3 regions of the Lysinibacillus sp. FSL R7-0073 genome follow, and region 2 is predicted to be linked to each of the others. Evidence: riboswitches for the same ligand, from Rfam matches in the RefSeq annotation. Region 2 holds a riboswitch; each other region holds the start of a gene.
The links. Region 2 has a riboswitch for cobalamin ahead of MKY88_RS06695 (glutaredoxin family protein). Riboswitches for the same ligand answer to the same signal wherever they lie in the genome.
Positions count from the first base shown of each region.

Region 1 (4,332 bases), 1.1 Mb from region 2:
ACAGCTAATATGCCACCTAGATTATCAGAAGGATGCCCCCATTCTACCGCCAACCATGTATCGTTATAATCCAACCAACGGATCATACAACCGATATTAAAGGCACCTTTTACTGGATCAAGGACATAGGATGTTCCTGGAATACGAGTACCATTTGGAACAACTGTACCTGGTACTACAGGACCCAGAAGTTTTGTACATTCAGGATATTGTAAAGCTAAAATGCCGCAACCTAACGTATCCAATAAAACATATCGAGCTGTTTCGTAAGCTTCTTCGCTCGTAATCTTTGTGTTTAATACGTAATCCGCAATATCAACAAGAAGCTGGTCTGTCGCCGTTTTTTCATTCGTTTTGATCATCTATATCTTCCTTTCAAGGTATGAATTTGATATACTAGTTTGCTAATGGGCATTGGTCAGAATGTCCATCAGCTCTATGGCGAGTTGTTAAAACTTGATTATACCGACAATTCTTCAAGGTTATGACGCTCGCCTATATAATGAACACGAGGTCTAAATAATCGATTATTGTCATGTTGTTCGATTACATGTGCACATAAACCGATCGTTCGAGAGCCAAAGAAAATAGGCGTATATAATTCGATTGGTAAGCCCAGCATGTAGTACACTGGCGCAGCGTAATAATCTAAATTTGGATACAAACCTTTTTCCTCCACCATCACTTTTTCACCAGCTTCACACATGTGATATAAGCGGTCATCCCCTTGCTCCAAGCATAATTTATACAAAGCTTCTTTCATGATCTGCGCTCTTGGGTCCATTTTTTTCATATAGACACGATGGCCAAAGCCCATTATTTTATCTTTATTTTTAAGCTTGTTTTTCAGCATCGCTTCAAAGCCTTCTGCAGTCTTAGCTTCAAGCAGCATATACATGACTGCCTCATTTGCCCCACCATGTAAATTTCCTTTCAATGATGCGACAGCACCAGTTAGAGCACCATACAGATCAGATTGTGTGGAAGCAATAACACGAGCAGCAAAGGTCGAATTCGGCATTTCATGTTCACTATATAAAACAAGTGATTGGTCAAAAATTTCATCTTCTAATGGTGTTGGTTTTCTTCCAGTAATCATGTAATAAAAATTAGCACTATATGAAAGCTCACTATCCGGTTCTACTACCTCTTGACCATTTAATACACGGTAGCTATTCGCAACGATATTGGGCATTCCACCTAAAAGTCGATATGCTCGTGTTACATTCCTTTCAGTCGAACGATCATTGATATGCTGATCATATCCTGCTAACGCTGAAATTCCAGTTCTAAGGCCGTCCATAGCATGTGTCCCATTTGGTAATAAGTTAAAAATTTGAAAAAGCTCTTGTGGAACGTGATAGTTATCTTTCAAATTATCCTGTAAGTCAGCTTGTTGCTCAGTAGTTGGTAGGTTTCCGTGCAATAATAAATGGACAATATCTAAATAGGAATATCGCTGAGATAGTTCAATCAAATCATAGCCCCGTATAACAATTTGGCTTCCTACTACGTCTAAGAAAGACAGTTTTGTTTCCGCAGCAATAACTCCATCAAGACCTGGTGAATACGTTAACTCCATGGATTACAACCCCTTTGTTTAATCATTCTTGTAAGCGTTACCATTCAAACTCGAAAGAACAACAAAAAAACAACTTCTACCCCTTTAGAAGTTGTTAATCTACAAAAGTATGACAGAACAAAAAACAGTGAACTTACATCCATTCACACTCATCATACAGTAGCTACACCTCCCTATCCTCGTAGGTCAATTGATGCTTATTTAGCGGCAGGTCTCCTGACTTATCATCAACATTCCTATAACACCTTCCCGTTTTGAAGAACAAAACAGTGGTCTCGTTATGGAACTCCTACATACAGTTGCGAGACAGTGTTGGACTCACACCAACTTCCCTTTTAATCAAATGGAATCAAACCCATTTGAACCACCAAAATTTAGCATATTCAATTTGTCTTTTTACCTTAACATAGAGGTTTCCAAACAATCAATATAGGTAAAATTCAGAAAAGACTGATTATAAAAAGCTATTTTTCATTTTTGACGAACTATTCTGCATATTTAAGCATTATTTCGCTCAAAAAAAGATTGTTAATCAATCCCAATGGAGCTATATTTATGAAGTCTGCTTTAAAAAAGCGATTTGTTTTGCATTACGATGAAACGAGGAGTGACGGGATGGGCTATATAACAGAATTAAGAAAGCTTATCGGTAATAGACCGATTATAAGCGTTGGTTCGACAGTTGTTGTTGTTAATGATGATAAGAAAATACTCTTTCAACATCGTTCAGATACATTGGATTGGGGATTACCTGGCGGCTCAATGGATATAAACGAAACATTAGAGCAGGTTGCTGCGCGTGAACTTTATGAGGAAACTGGACTCGTAGCTAAAGAGTTTGAGTTTATCGGTGTTTTTACAGGACCTGATTATTACTACTGTTATCCGAATGGCGATGAAATCTATACAGTCATTCACCTTTATAGAGCTAAACATGTAAGGGGTGTATTGGAAATGAAAGATGGTGAGAGCTTAAGCCTCACCTATTTCAGTAAGGAAGAACTTCCGAATAATATGGAACAGAGGACGGTCGCTCTCTTAAACAACCTAGAGGGCAAAATATGGGAGTTCGAAAGCTCCTTTACGAAGCTTTCCAAATAGCAATGTAAGAATTTTAATAAGGACTTTATTCGCAAAGGTATTTCAGATTATTCCAAACTAGTATTCTTGTGAATTCTTTCGCGAGGGTGAGTGGGTAAAATCGCGTTGCATAGCTCAAGTGATGCGGAATGCTTAAATGGTTCACCTTTCATACTTTCCTCTACTAGCTGACCATTTTGCATGACTAGGATGCGATCTGAAATAAAGCGTGTAGCCTGTAGGTCATGAGAAATGAAAATGTAGGCAAGTTGCAAATCCTTTTGTAGTGTCTGTAGTAATTGAATGATATGTTTTTGCAAAATCATATCTAAACTACTAATGGCTTCATCTAAAACAATTAATTTTGGATGTAAGGCAAGCGCTCTTGCAATGTTCACACGCTGTTGTTGTCCCCCACTAAGCTGGGAAGGATACTTTTCGGCAATAGATTTTTCTAACTCTACATGATCAAGTAATTCCTTTACGTTAAAATGTCTCTCAGCTGAGCTATAATGCTCGAAATTTAGGTACGGTTCCTCTAAAATTTGAAAAATGGTGTGCTTTGGATTTAATGAATGATAGCTATTTTGAAAGACTGCTTGTAAATCTCTCCGTATCATTTTTTTCTGTTGGCTAGTGGCATCATAAAGATTAACCCCTTGAAATAGAACCTCCCCGGCTGTTGGTCTTTCCATTCCTAATATAATTCGGCCCAATGTGCTTTTTCCTGAGCCACTTTGTCCAACAACCCCTAAGCATTCTCCCTCCTGAAGTGAAAATGATACTTTCTGTAATACAGGAGCATCCTGTTTTCGCTTGAATATGAATGGTCTATGTGCATAGTTCTTCTCAATATTTCTCACTTCTAGTAGCTTCAATCTTTTCACCTCTAAAACATAATTCGGGATTGTAATAGTTTCTTTGTATAAGGATGCTGAGGGGCATCAAAAAAATCATAGACATTCGCTTGTTCAATTATTTCCCCCTTATACATCACGGCTACATCATCAGCAAGTTCAGCGATAACGCCTAAATCATGTGTCACAAGAAGAATGGCTGCCTGTGTTTCCAAGCGAACACGATCAAATAATGTCAATATCTGCTTTTGATTGACTGTATCAAGAGCTGTCGTTGGCTCATCAGCTATGTATATAGAGGCTTGAATTGCCAGTGACAAAGCAATCATCACACGCTGTAGCATTCCCCCACTTAGTTGGAATGGATAATAGTGTAAAAGGCGCTCGGGATTAGGTAAATTAACTTTTGACATGCTTTCAATAGCAATTTGTCTTATTTCATTTTTAGTTATAACAAAATGAGCTTTTAATGATTCACGAAAATGACTTTCAATAGTTTGAACACGGTCAAAGGCAGTCGAAGGATTTTGCATAATAATAGAAAGATGTCTACCACGATAAGCTCTCATTTGAGCAGCAGTTACCTTCAATAAATCTTGTTGATGGTAGAAAATTTGCCCTTTGGTGATCTGCGCTCTAGTCGGCAAGGCTTGCATAATAGCTTGGCAAAGCATCGTTTTCCCACTACCGCTTTCCCCAATAATTCCTAATACTCGGCCTTGATAGGCTGTTAAATGAATGGAGGATAAAATATTCTGTTCTCCAATTTTGACCGATAAGTCTTTCACTTCTAAAACTTTCTTCATAACTACC
Region 1 covers NZ_JBBPAS010000001.1:2,497,271-2,501,602, forward strand. Annotated here, with positions in the region: gene MKY88_RS12335 (bifunctional 2-methylcitrate dehydratase/aconitate hydratase) at 1-362, opposite strand, end outside; gene mmgD (citrate synthase) at 461-1,582, opposite strand; cobalamin riboswitch at 1,772-1,966, opposite strand; gene MKY88_RS12345 (NUDIX hydrolase) at 2,198-2,683, shown strand; gene MKY88_RS12350 (ABC transporter ATP-binding protein) at 2,731-3,549, opposite strand; gene MKY88_RS12355 (ABC transporter ATP-binding protein) at 3,552-4,325, opposite strand.
Region 1: linked by a shared signal. The riboswitch ahead of mmgD (citrate synthase) and the one ahead of MKY88_RS06695 (glutaredoxin family protein) in region 2 are both predicted to bind cobalamin.

Region 2 (4,332 bases):
CGAATGGTCATCAACTTTCCGATAAGGTTCAAAATGATTTTGAACATAAAAAAATTAAGGTGTATACAAATGCTATTAAAGATTTACATGGAGATGATGGTAACTTATATAGTGTTGAATTAGAAACAGGTGAAAATATTTTAAGAGCTGGTGGATTTGTTGTGCCAAGTTTTTATCGTCCAAATAAATTTGCTAAACAGCTAAATTGTCAAGTTGATGAAAACGGATCAATTATGACTGATGGGGCTGGACGAACAACAGCAGCTGGAATATATGTTGCAGGTGAAACGGAAAAGGGTGGTCCCTCTTCTTTAATGATTGCTGCTGCGGAAGGATTTAAGGCTGCTTCAAGCATAAACATGGATATAACAATAGAAAGATTTTAAGTCAATGCTTAGCTGATGAGTACATGAAATTCATCAGCTATTTTTAATATGACTAGTCAAGCTGGAGGAGAATGAACTTGGTTATGTTATACTATAAATAAATATAGAATAACTAGAAAATGTACACATTCATTATAAATTAGTTTAAAAGGGAAGAACGGTTGGTTGCCTCTCACCTGTTTGTTGAGCACATATTAGTAGTCGGCGTTATGTTATGACGAAGGAAAATTTGTGATGATCGTAAGGGAGGAGTCCTACTTTAGACTCGTACAACGAAAAAATCTACGAGGATAGGATGTATGGAGTAGGGTGCATGATTTACATCATACTCATAGCTTAAGTCATAATTGCATCTTTACTGTAAAGGAAAGATGCCTTTTTTATGAATAAAATTTCTTTAGGGCAACGTTTTTAGGTAAATAAGCGACTATTATTTTACTTCCTATTTTTTAATAAAATAATGCTATCGCTTACATAGTTCTATTTTTATATAATTATGTTTTAGTTCTTTCGTTCAAGGTTATGTCAGAAAATACGAATAGTCTCAAATTGATGAACTTTTATTTCTCGATTTACTTTTTATATAAAGGATGGTACACTTAAAACTATCGAAAAACAATATATTGTGTTCGTTTTATGTGGGTACTACTATATGTAGTTTAATAGGGAAGTTCGGTACTATTCCGACGCTGTCCCCGCAACTGTAAAGCTGACGATGATTGTAACCACTGTGCATTCGCATGGGAAGGAAATCAGAGATTGAAGCAAAGCCAGGAGACCTGCCTATATAAAACAAATTTATCATTTCTTCGGGGATTAAGAGATGGGAACGTCAGTATTTTTAGTATGTTAACGTTTCCATTTAAGCTATCTCTCTAGTAGAGGTAGCTTTTTTATTTTATGAAAAGAGGGATTACTATGAAACTTTATACGAAAACAATCTGTCCAAAATGCCTTTGGGTAAAATCTGAATTACAACGAGCAGGACTTGAAGCAGAAATTGTTAATATTGATCATGATGAACAAGCTAAACAAACAATTATAGATGCAGGTTTTTTAAGTGTGCCTGTTTTAGAGGTGGATGAAACATTTATAGGCGATGTGCAGGAAATTGTTTCTCGTATTGAGATGATTACACTATGATCGTTTACGCTAGTCGTACAGGAAATGTCCGTAATGTAGTATCTAAATTAAGGGCAGAATCTATTGAACTCTCTGAGGAATTAAGCTTGAATAAGCCTTACCTTTTAATTACATATACAGATGGCTTAGGTGACATTCCAGCAAAAGTGCAACGTTTTTTAGAAAAAAACAGAGATTTTTGTAAAGGAGTAGTTGCTAGTGGCAATAGTAACTTCGGACATAATGTATTTGGCGGTGCTGGGGAGAAAATTGCTACTACCTATCATGTACCCTTAGTGAGGAAATTAGATTTACGTGGCAATCAAACAGATTATGAAGCAATACAAACGTTTTATGAAAAGAGGGTAATGGGATGAAAACATATTTAAAGCTTAATAATGACGTTCTGAATCGTTATAGTACAACGGGGCTACTAGAGTTAGAAAAGGACCGTGAGGCTACTCGCCGCTACTTTTTAGAATATGTCAACGTACGTTTACGTTATTTTATAGATATAGAGGAAAAAATCCGCTATTTAGTTGATGAGGGATACTACGAAAAGGATTTTATCGACTTGTACGAGATGGATTTTATAAAGAAGCTGTACAAAAAAGCATATGATTATAATTTCCGTTTCCCATCATTTATGAGTGCTAGCAAATTTTATGACAGCTATGCTATGAAAAGTCGTGATGGGGAAGAAATTTTAGAAAAATATGAGGACCGTATTGTCATTATTGCCTTGTACTTAGCACAAGGGAACACTGTACTAGCAAAACGTTCTGTAGAAGCGATGATGGAAGCCTATCAGCCTGCAACACCTACTGCCTTAAATAGTGGGAAAAAAGCCCGTGGTGAATTAGTAAGTTGCTTTAAATTATCAATGGATGACTCTATGAATAGTATTGCTGAAAATATTGGTTATTGTTTAGAGCTATCACGTCTAGGCGGAGGGGTCGGGGTCAACTTAACGGATTTACGTCCTTTGGGTGATCCAATTAAAGAAATACTAAATCGTGCAAGTGGTGTTATCCCAGTTGCAAAACTATTAGAAAACTCATTTAGTTATTCCAATCAGCTCGGTCAACGAAATGGCTCAGGAGTAGTTTATTTAAATATTTTCCATGCAGATATAGAGAATTTCATTTCATCAAAAAAACCAAATGCTGATGATAAAATTCGCCTCGCAACACTATCAACAGGAATAATTATTCCAAGTATATTCTTCGATCTGATGAAACGTGATAAAGATATAGTGTTATTTAGTCCATATGATATTTATAAAGTTTATGGTAAACGAATGTCGGAAATTTCAATTTCAGAAATGTACTATGAACTACTTGATAATCCTAAAATCCGTAAAATTAAACGTTTGAATGCGCGTAGACTCTATACTGAGGTGAAAAAAGCTCAATTTGAATCAGGTTATCCTTTCGAAATTTTTGATGATAATGTCAATGACGTACATCCACTAAAAAATATCGGTCGCGTAAAAATGTCAAACCTATGTACTGAAATCTTGCAAGTGCAAGAAACTAGTATCATTACAGATCAAGATCAACCGAACGAATATGGGTTAGATGTGTCGTGTAATTTAGGGTCAATTGATATTCATGCAGCGAGTAAAGTAAATGATTTTGAAACATTAATCGATACAGCTATGCACTTATTAACGAATGTGTCACAAATGACATATATTAAAAATGTCCCATCGGTGGCAAAAGCGAATCGATTAATGCACTCAGTAGGGCTAGGTTGTATGAATCTCCATGGACATCTTGTTACGGAGGGCATCATGTATGGCTCGAAAGATTCTATTGATTTCATGGATCGCTTTATGGAAGCAATGAACTATTATTCTCTTAAATCATCGATGGAAATGGCTAAAGAAAAAGCAGAAACGTTCTACCGATTTGAAGATAGCGATTATGCTTCAGGTAGCTATTTTGATCAATATGTAAATAAGAATGAGGAAGAGCTATCACCTGCTGTGTTAAAAGCACTTGGGAACATTCCAATCATCACTAATAAAATGTGGGAATTATTAAAGGAAGATGTAATGAAATATGGTCTATTTCATTCATATCGTTTAGCTATAGCACCAACTGGCAGTATTTCGTATATTCGTAGCTGTACGGCATCCATCTCTCCTTGTACAGAGCGTGTCGAGGTTCGTGATTATGCAGATAGTCGAACAATTTATCCAATGCCACATTTAACAAATGAAAACAGTCATTTATATGTAGAGGCATATGATGTGGATCCTTATGATTTAATTGATTTATACGCAGCTTCTCAAAAACACGTTGACCAAGGTATTTCAATGACTCTTTATGTCACTGACAATTGGACAACAGAACAACTAGCTAAAGTATACATTTATGCATGGGTTAAAGGGATTAAGTCCGTTTACTATGTTCGTCAACGATTACAAAGCTTAGAGGAGTGTGTAGCATGTCAAATATAGTGTATGAGGCAGTCAACTGGAACAAGGCAACAAGTGAACTTGCCCAAATTTTCTGGGACCAGCAATGGAAGCAAATTTGGTTTCCTGAAGAAATTGCAGTGAGTAAAGATATTAAACAGTGGAAAAGTTTTGAGCATCAGGACACGTATAAAAAAGTGTTTGCAGGATTAACTTTGCTTGATACCGTTCAAACGAATATAGGGATGAATCGTGTTGCTGCTTATACAGACGATCTACAGGAAAAGGCTGTATTAACCGTTTTTGATGCATTTGAGGCAATACATGCTAAATCATATTCTTATATATTTACAACGCTTTGTACAAACGAGGAGATAGACGAGCTCTTTGAATGGGTAA
Region 2 covers NZ_JBBPAS010000001.1:1,407,670-1,412,001, forward strand. Annotated here, with positions in the region: gene MKY88_RS06690 (NAD(P)/FAD-dependent oxidoreductase) at 1-386, shown strand, start outside; cobalamin riboswitch at 1,010-1,187, shown strand; gene MKY88_RS06695 (glutaredoxin family protein) at 1,305-1,529, shown strand; gene nrdI (class Ib ribonucleoside-diphosphate reductase assembly flavoprotein NrdI) at 1,526-1,885, shown strand; gene nrdE (class 1b ribonucleoside-diphosphate reductase subunit alpha) at 1,882-3,975, shown strand; gene nrdF (class 1b ribonucleoside-diphosphate reductase subunit beta) at 3,963-4,332, shown strand, end outside.

Region 3 (4,332 bases), 840 kb from region 2:
AGTTTTACAACAGGAAATAGCAGGCACAAGCAATTTCTTTACAGATGATGATACGCTTCAAAAAGTGTTGGAAATGATGCTGGATAAAGAATTTTTATCTTATGCGCATCGGGAATTGATGGACTTTGGTGAGCTATGTGCGGGTGCTATAGACGTGAGAGCGAAACATACTGATCGACAAGGAGAGCCTCGCCTTCAAAGGTATAATGCCTATGGCGAAGAGGTTTCAGAGGTATGGGTCAATGACGGCTACAAAAAAACAATCGAGGAGACATATAATACGGGGATTGTTGGCTATGTACATAAAGATATTCCCCAACTAGGTCACAAAGGGAATTATGTCTATAGTTTTGCACAAGGTTATTTACTGTCACATGCGGAGCCCGGTTTTTATTGCCCTGTGACGTTAACGATGGCCACTGCCTATTTATTAGACCATTATGCAGAGGAAGAAGTTAAGCAGCGCTTCTTACCGCATGTTTGTGCAACAGGCGATATGGAGCTATATGAGGGAGCCACTTTTTTAACAGAGCGACAAGGAGGCTCGGATGTTGGTGCGAATGTAGTAGAAGCAAAACTTGTGGGGAATGAATACCGCCTCTATGGTGAAAAGTATTTTGCCTCCAATGCAGGGATGTGTGGGGTTGCAATGGTATTGGCACGAATAGAGGGTGCACAAGCAGGCTCTAAAGGATTAACTCTATTTGCAGTTCCTTGGCGTAATGAAGATGGATCGGCTAACCATCTTCGTATTCGACGACTAAAGGATAAATTAGGTGTGAAAGCCGTTCCATCTGCTGAGGTTGAGTTTGATGGAGCACTTGCTTATGTAGTTGGTGATCAAAATAAAGGGATTTATTATATGCTGGAGGCGCTTAATTTATCAAGAATTTGTAATGCTGTGGCATCCATTGGTATTATGCGCCGTGGCTTCTTAGAGGCGAAGCACTATGTGTCAAATCGATATGCCTTTGGTAAACCTTTAACACAGTATCCTATGATCCAGGATACATTGGGTAAATATGCCGCTAAGCTGCACGTAGAAGTAGCCACGATTTTTGATCTTATTCAATTATACGATAAAGTGACAAGTGGTCAGGGAACAGAACAAGACATCATCATGAACCGTTTATATATTGCCATTATGAAAAAGGAAACGGCAGAGCAGGCGGTCCATTATGCAAGTGAAGCAATTGAGCTACATGGCGGGAATGGCTATATTGAGGACTTTGTAACACCACGCTTACTGAGAGATGCGCAAGTGTTGACGGTATGGGAGGGTACGGCTAATATACTAGCTTTGGAGCTTATTCGCTTAGTGGATAAATACAGGGCACATGAATTGTTTGTTCAAGAGATGAGCGAGCGATTAGAAGTATTAACAGACCATTCATTAGTGAAAATCGTTCAAGAGCAATTAACTAAACTATCGGCAACCTTACAAGTTTTTAGTGCGCTCGATGAAGCAACAAAAACGTTTGAAGCAAAGGATATTGCCAAAAAAATGGCTCAATTATATGAAAGTATCATAGCAGTTGAGTGGGCACAAAAATTTGGTGGGAAATATGAAAAACTAGCAGATGTTTATTTAGAGCAGACTTGGTCATTACGAACAATTGGTGCTCCGATGAAAACCGTACAGTATTTTGCTGAAATTGTCTAACAACCTTTGGAGTCGCCTTGATATAGAGGCGACTTTTTTTAATTTCATGTATAATAAAATCAACTGAATATTATAAAGGTTCTTTACTTATGTAAAGTGAAAAGGGAAATCGGTGTAACTCCGATGCGGTCCCGCCACTGTAAGTGTGAGTTTTTTCAAATGATGCCACTGAAGCTTTCGGGAAGGCTTGAAAAAATGTAATGAGCACAAGCCAGGAGACCTGCCTTTATAGCATAGACATGACAGCCTACGAGGATAGGATGGTGGATTTTGTATCAGTTTTTTGGTGCGATTTTGACCCCTCATCATTCGAAGATGAGGGGTCTTATTTTGATGAAGAATACTTCTAATACAGGAGCGCACAAATCAACGAAGGAGGATTCACATGAAGAAATTTTGGAAAATAGGGGTATCGGCATTTTTAACGATAGGGTTGCTAGCAGCTTGTGGACAAGAGGCAAAAAAAGACAATTCCACAACTACAGAGGAGCAAACACAACAAGAAACATCTAAGGCGGAAGAAGCAACATTCCCTATGACTATAACGGATGCTATTGGGAAGGATATTACACTAGAGGCTCCTCCTGAGAAAATAGTGTCACTTATTCCAAGTAATACAGAAATATTGTTTGGCCTAGGTTTAAAGGATGAAATAGTAGGGGTTACAGACAACGACGATTATCCACCAGAGGTAGCTGAAAAGGATAAGGTTGGTGGCATGGAGTACAATATTGAACAAATTATTGCCTTAAAGCCAGATATCGTTTTTGCACATGAATCTAGCATGTCTCTTTCGGAATCAGCCATAGCACAGCTTGAATCGGCGGGCGTGAAAGTATTTGTTGTAAAAAATGCCCAAGATTTTAATGAAACCTATACAACGATTGAACAGCTTGGGCGTGCCACAGGGAAATTACCAGAAGCTGAAAAAATCATTGCTGACATGAAAGCGAAAGTGGAAGAGGTACAGGCGAAAGTGAAAGACGTTGAACCTAAGAACGTTTTTGTAGAAGCCTCTGATGAACCTAATATTTATACAGCTGGACAAGGCACATTTATGAACGCAATGCTGGAGATGATCCATGCAAAAAATGTAGCAGCAGACGGTGATAATTGGTATGAAATTGGTGCAGAACAAATTATCACAAAAAATCCAGATGTCATCGTGGTGACATATAGTTATGTACCTGATATTTTAACAAAAATACCGAAGCGTGCTGGTTTCGATACAATAAATGCAGTGAAAAATAATGCTATTGTGCAAGTAGATGAAAGCATAACAAGCCGTCAGGGACCACGTTTAGCGGATGGCCTTGAGGAATTAGCAAAAGCTATCTACCCTGAGGTATTTAAGTGAAAAAAGTAGCAACAGCCTATGTATTAACATGTACGCTTCTTATCATTAGCATCTGGTGTGGCGTCGCTATAGGCTCTGTTCATATTCCGATAGAAGTGCTGTGGAATCAGTCAGTTGATGAAACAGCTGCCAATATCTTTTGGAAAATTCGCCTTCCCCGTGTGCTTTTAGCGGGGCTAGTAGGAGCTTCTCTCGCCATTGCGGGAGCGGCTTTCCAAGGCTTGCTCAAAAATCCATTAGCAGATCCATATACATTAGGTATTTCATCTGGTGCTTCTGTCGGCGCAGTCATGACAATCTTTTTTAGTATTTCTATACCTGTTGTAGGCTTGTATGCCTTACCTACCTTTAGCATGATAGGCGCGATCATTACAATGGTGATAGTGATGAGCTTTGCTAGAGTAGTGGACCGTTCTTTAAAGATGGAAACACTGATTTTAACAGGTGTTATCTTTAGTTCATTTTTAGGGTCGTTAATCTCGTTAATGATTGCTTTATCGGGAGAGGAACTGCGCCAAGTAATCGGCTGGCTACTCGGTTCTGTTTCTATGCGTGGCTGGCCGTATGTTCAAATGATTATCCCATTTGTCATTGGTGGTTCCCTTATGCTGTGGACTCAGAGACGTGAGCTTAATGTTTTGTTATATGGGGAAGAAAGAGCGAAGCATTTAGGTGTCAATGTAAAGCGAAGTAAGTATTTGATTTTAGTAGGTGGCTCCATGCTAACTGGAGCAGCAGTTGCTGTTTCAGGCACAATTGGCTTTGTAGGGTTAGTTGTACCACATATGACAAGAATGATTTGGGGTTCTGATCACCGTCATTTACTTCCTTTATCATTTTTTAATGGGGCAACATTACTTATTATTTGTGATTTAGTTGCAAGAACCATCATCTTGCCAAGGGAACTGCCCATTGGTGTCATTACTGCATTTATTGGAGCGCCTGTTTTTTCCTATATTTTTTATAAGCAACGAAGAGGCAAGGGGGTACGGGCGTGATTGTTGTTGAACATCTATCAGGTGGTTATGAAGACGTACCGATCGTCAAGGATATAAGCTTTACAGTTGAAAAAGGAAAGATTCTTGGCATTTTAGGGCCAAATGGTAGTGGGAAATCCACATTATTAAAGGTAATGAGTGGTATTCTACCAGCAATTGAGGGCACTATTTCTATTGATGGACAAAGCATTCTTTCCTACAATGCCCGTGCTTTAGCAAAAAAAATGGCTGTTTTACCACAGCTCCATGCGAACGCTTTCTCAAACAGTGTAAGAGAGGCTATTTCGCTTGGACGTTATCCACATCAAACAGGC
Region 3 covers NZ_JBBPAS010000001.1:563,775-568,106, forward strand. Annotated here, with positions in the region: gene MKY88_RS02745 (acyl-CoA dehydrogenase family protein) at 1-1,663, shown strand, start outside; cobalamin riboswitch at 1,723-1,905, shown strand; gene MKY88_RS02750 (ABC transporter substrate-binding protein) at 2,049-3,020, shown strand; gene MKY88_RS02755 (FecCD family ABC transporter permease) at 3,017-4,018, shown strand; gene MKY88_RS02760 (adenosylcobinamide amidohydrolase) at 4,015-4,332, shown strand, end outside.
Region 3: linked by a shared signal. The riboswitch ahead of MKY88_RS02750 (ABC transporter substrate-binding protein) and the one ahead of MKY88_RS06695 (glutaredoxin family protein) in region 2 are both predicted to bind cobalamin.